Regions from separate parts of the Pseudohongiella sp. genome, predicted to be linked through region 1. Evidence: predicted binding sites of a transcription regulator. Region 1 holds the regulator's gene; the other holds the start of a gene.
The links. The regulator LexA, encoded in region 1, represses DNA repair genes until DNA is damaged. The targets are predictions, from matches to a motif close to CTGTNTNNNNANACAG.
Positions count from the first base shown of each region.

Region 2: imuA (translesion DNA synthesis-associated protein ImuA) is a predicted target of LexA. The motif match lies at 1,378-1,393, and genes of this name have one in related genera.

Region 1 is NZ_JBBDNQ010000040.1:76,726-78,930, reverse strand. It holds gene nagZ (beta-N-acetylhexosaminidase) at 1-561, opposite strand, end outside; gene lexA (transcriptional repressor LexA) at 706-1,320, shown strand; gene topA (type I DNA topoisomerase) at 1,696-2,205, opposite strand, start outside.
Region 2 is NZ_JBBDNQ010000019.1:124,099-126,303, reverse strand. It holds gene WD071_RS07485 (hypothetical protein) at 1-353, opposite strand, end outside; gene imuA (translesion DNA synthesis-associated protein ImuA) at 488-1,336, opposite strand; gene WD071_RS07475 (5-formyltetrahydrofolate cyclo-ligase) at 1,713-2,205, opposite strand, start outside.

The DNA.
Region 1 (2,205 bases):
CACGGGCAAGGCATGATGCGAATCCGCACTGACGCTGCCATGTCCCGGAAAATGTTTGCCCGTGGTGGCCATGCCCGCTTCATGCATGCCCTGCATGAACCCGGTCGCCAGCGCGATCAGCGCTTCCTGGTCAGCAGCAAACGCACGATCACCAATCACTTCGCTAAGCCCGGTATGTAAATCCAGCACCGGTGCAAAACTGAAATCTATATCACAGGCGCGCACTTCGGCTGCCATCAGCCAGCCACAATCACGAGCCAGCGTCGTCGCCGCCTGCTGATCGTGCTGCCACAGTTCGCCGAAACGCAGCATCGGCGGCAGCCGCGTAAACCCCTCACGCAATCGCTGTACCCGCCCGCCTTCCTGATCCACCGCTATCAGCAGTTGCGCCCGACAGCTGCGAATATCGCCGACCAGCGCCTGTACCTGAGCCACATCACGGATATTGCGGGAGAACAGAATGACGCCACCCACTTGCGGATGCGCCAGCAAGCGACGCTCTTCCTGGCTCAGCACCAGTCCCTGCAGATCCAGCATCAATACGCCGGGTATATCGGTCATCGCCTACTCCTGCCCTGTTCAGTCCGTTGTTGGAGGTCTTTCAGATTCCCGCATTATCACAGATTCGCAAGGTGTTAAGAAACGTTTGCGCCGACACAATAACTGTATATAATCACAGGTAAGCACACAGTAAACGGAATCGCTATGCATGCACTGACCCCCAGACAAGCAGAAATACTGGCATTCATCCGCCGTTATCAGCAGGACACCGGCTACCCGCCCACGCGCTCGGAAATTGCGCAGGAGATGGGTTTCCGCTCACCCAATGCGGCCGAAGAGCACCTGAAGGCACTGGCGCGCAAGAAAGCCATTGAAATCATCCCCGGTGCCTCACGCGGTATCAAACTGCCTGATCTGGAAGAAGACGGCCCCGCCGGCCTGCCCGTGATCGGCCAGGTCGCTGCCGGCAGCCCCATCCTGGCGCAGGAGTGCATCGACGAATACGTCAACGTGCCCGCCGGCCTGTTTAACCCCGCAGCCGACTACCTGCTGACTGTCAAAGGTACCAGCATGATCAACGTCGGCATTCACGAAGGTGACCTGCTGGCCGTGCATAAAACCAGCCAGGCCCGCGACGGCGACATCATTGTCGCCCGCCTGGACGAAGACGTCACCGTCAAACGCCTGCAACACACAAAAGAAAAACACCGCCTGCTGTTGGTTGCCGAAAACGAAGATTTTGCCCCGATCGAGGTCGATCTGCGCTCGCAGCAGTTCACCATAGAAGGTATCAGCGTGGGTGTGATCCGCCGCCATTAGAAGCTATCATCGTGGCCGCTGCGGCGTTGAAGCGTGTTTTTTAATCAGTCACTTACTAAATGTAGGCTCCTTCATAAAAAACACACTTCGCCTAGCATCGCCTGCCTCGATGACGCTTCTAATCCTCTGAAACAACGCATTAATGTCATCGGAGGGCCACTCCACACCCAGTAAAGGACTGGTTGGTGGTGCGGGATGTCCGTCGAGGAACAATTGACCTTCACGGACGAAGGGAATGCCTGCATTGCAGGAGCAAATGCAGGCCAGGGCGCCGAAGGCGACCGTGACGAGACCGACCCCGTGTCGCCGCCTGATCTGACCTGACCCCGAAACGTGCCCACCATGCCCCGGCAACGACGGTAGTTTCCAGACGGTTTACTTCTCAACGACCCATTTGCCATTGCGATAGTACGCCTTCCAACCCGTGGCCTTCTTGTCCACCTCGCTCAGCAGATACTGCTCCTTGGTCTTGCGGCTAAAACGCACAACAGACGGGTTGCCATCGGGATCGGCGACCGGACCCTTGAGCAGGTAGTGGTATTTCTCATCAATCTCATCCTTGTGCGGAATGATTTCCGCCAGCAGGGGCGCGCGCGTCTCGCGGTTCTTGGGAAACTTGCTGGCGGCCAGGAACAGACCCGCAGCGCCATCACGCAACACGTAATGATCCTCTACCTTTTCACAGGCCAGTTCGGGCATGGGCACCGGATCCATCTTCGGCGGCGCCGCTTCACCACTGCGCAGCAGCTTGCGTGTGTTTTTGCATTCGGTATTGGTGCAACCAAAATATTTGCCAAAACGGCCGGTTTTTAACTGCATATCCGAGCCGCACTTGTCACACTCGATTACCGGACCGTCATAACCCTTGATCTTGAAGCTGCCCTT
Region 2 (2,205 bases), on a different contig from region 1:
GTGGGAATCCCGCCAAGGCGTGAGCGTAGGTCCTCAGGTTTGCCGAACGCGACATTATGTCCGGTACGGGCCAGCAGTAAGCTGGCGCTGGCGTTTGGTGTCACCGCCTGGAAAAAATCAATGTGTATCCCTTGTGCCGCTATGCCGGATTCAATGCGTGTTCTGATGCGCGCCAGGCTGCCGAAATAATTCAGGCTTCTGCCAACCTCCAGTACCAGGGCGTCATCACCGTCCAGACTGATGTAATCGCTTATCTGTTGGCAATGTTGTGCGATAAGTGAGATGGCAGAAGACGTGGTGACCTGATCATCGGGCCGGGTAACAAGTGTCGGGAAATGAAGCGCATACCACAAAGTGGTGCGCCTGCTGCCTGCAACCGGACTGCGCCGGATATGATGTTCTGATTTGAGCCTGCGGCGAGTATGGGTGCTTTTCCGTGCTGTATGGGCGTGCGGTGTGTGAGCAGGCGTTTTATGCTGCCTGCTGCTCAGCATGGCAGTTTAATGCGCACCCGTCCCTGTCTGTGGCTGCCGCGCGCCTTGAGTACCTGCACGTCCATGTTGCGATATCCGGCTTCGCTGACGGGCGCACTGCTCAATTGCAACTGCAGTGTTGACGGTGAATGTGCTGCCGGTCGCTGATGAAACAGGATGCCCAGGGTGTTGCCTTCGCGTGCGGCCAGTTGCAGGCGGCGGATAACGCGGGCACTGAGCCAGTTCTGCCAGGCCAGTACCAGGCCGCATTCCTGCGACTGCAGGGCCTTTTCAATGCTCCACAGGGCCTGGTTGCAGCTGGTCTGCGCCGGTACCACAAAACTGTTGCGGGTATTGACGCCCATCTGGACCAGCGCCGGGCCGTGCAGCGGATAAGGTGGTGCGATCCAGAGAATGGAGGATTTTTGTTGGCTGCGTGCCTGTAACAGAGGTGCCAGCAGCTGTAATTCACCGATGCCAGCCTGCTTGTTGACCACCTCGATAAGCCCGGACTGTGGCCATGCTCCCCAGGGCAACAGTGCGTCCAGTTCGGCATGACCGGTGCTTTGGCCCGCGCCACTGGTGCTGTCGGCAGCAAACGGGGCGGGGTCGGCAGTAAAAAGATCATCAGCAAAAAGGCCGCCGGTAAAAAAATCATCCTTTTGCCGCTGGCTGGTGCTGGCGGTGATCCGGGAAGCGGGGCTTTGTTGATGGCTGCCGCGCCACAGGCCCTGCGTTTGCTGCAGCAACTGGTCGATCTTGGCACTCTCGCTATTCTCGCCATTCTCGCCGCTCACACTAACCTGGCCAGGCGTGTGCTGCGGCGTGGTCGTTGTTGTACCTGTGGGTGCGTTTGTGTTCATGCCTGTGCTCCGGTGCCGTGATGTTGTCGGGCGTCGTGTAGCTGTAAATATATACAGTATATTTATTTCAGGCAAGTGCCGATACAGAGATTAAGGCATGGTTTGATAAAAAAACTTGTAAAATTTTTGCAATGAATGATTGTCAAGCCCCTGCTATTGTATTAGTCTTCAGCATGTTAGCAGGGTTATCTTGATAGTTTATTAGATGACAGGCTTAATTAACTGGAAAATGGAATAATTAAATAATCAGATATTTAACAGTAGCGGACATCTCATGAAACGCAAACCAGATATGCTAATGGTCGTTGTTGTTCTGTTTGGACTCAGTGTCCTGGTCAGTGGTGTAGCGCAAAGCGGGTTGCTATAAACCGATATCTTACAAGGACTTAAGGTTTCGTATTGGTTTGTAGCGCCGAGGCGTTGCCAGCGCATCAAGCGGAACATCCCAGGCGGAAGGCGTGATCCCTTCTGCCACTTTCTGACATTCGTGACCAAGCCCGACCAGCACAGGTTGGCCATGTTTGCCGTGCATGAATGAAAAAGCCCGGTCATAGAACCCCTTGCCCATACCGATACGATTGCCCGCCTCATCAAACCCTACCAATGGCATCAGCACCAGGTGCAGCTGACGCGGCGACAATATGTCTTTCAGGCATAGCTTCGGTTCCGGAATACCCCAGCGGTTGCGCGTCAGCCGGTCGTCAGGTCTGACCCGGACAAACAGCATGTGCTCAGGCTTGAAAGGATGCAGCACAGGCAGGTAACAGGCTTTGCCTTGCCGCCAGGCATGCCGCAATGCCGGTGCCGGGTCGATTTCCCCGGCCACAGCCTGATAGAAGGCGATCCTGCGCGCGCATTGCCAGGCTGGT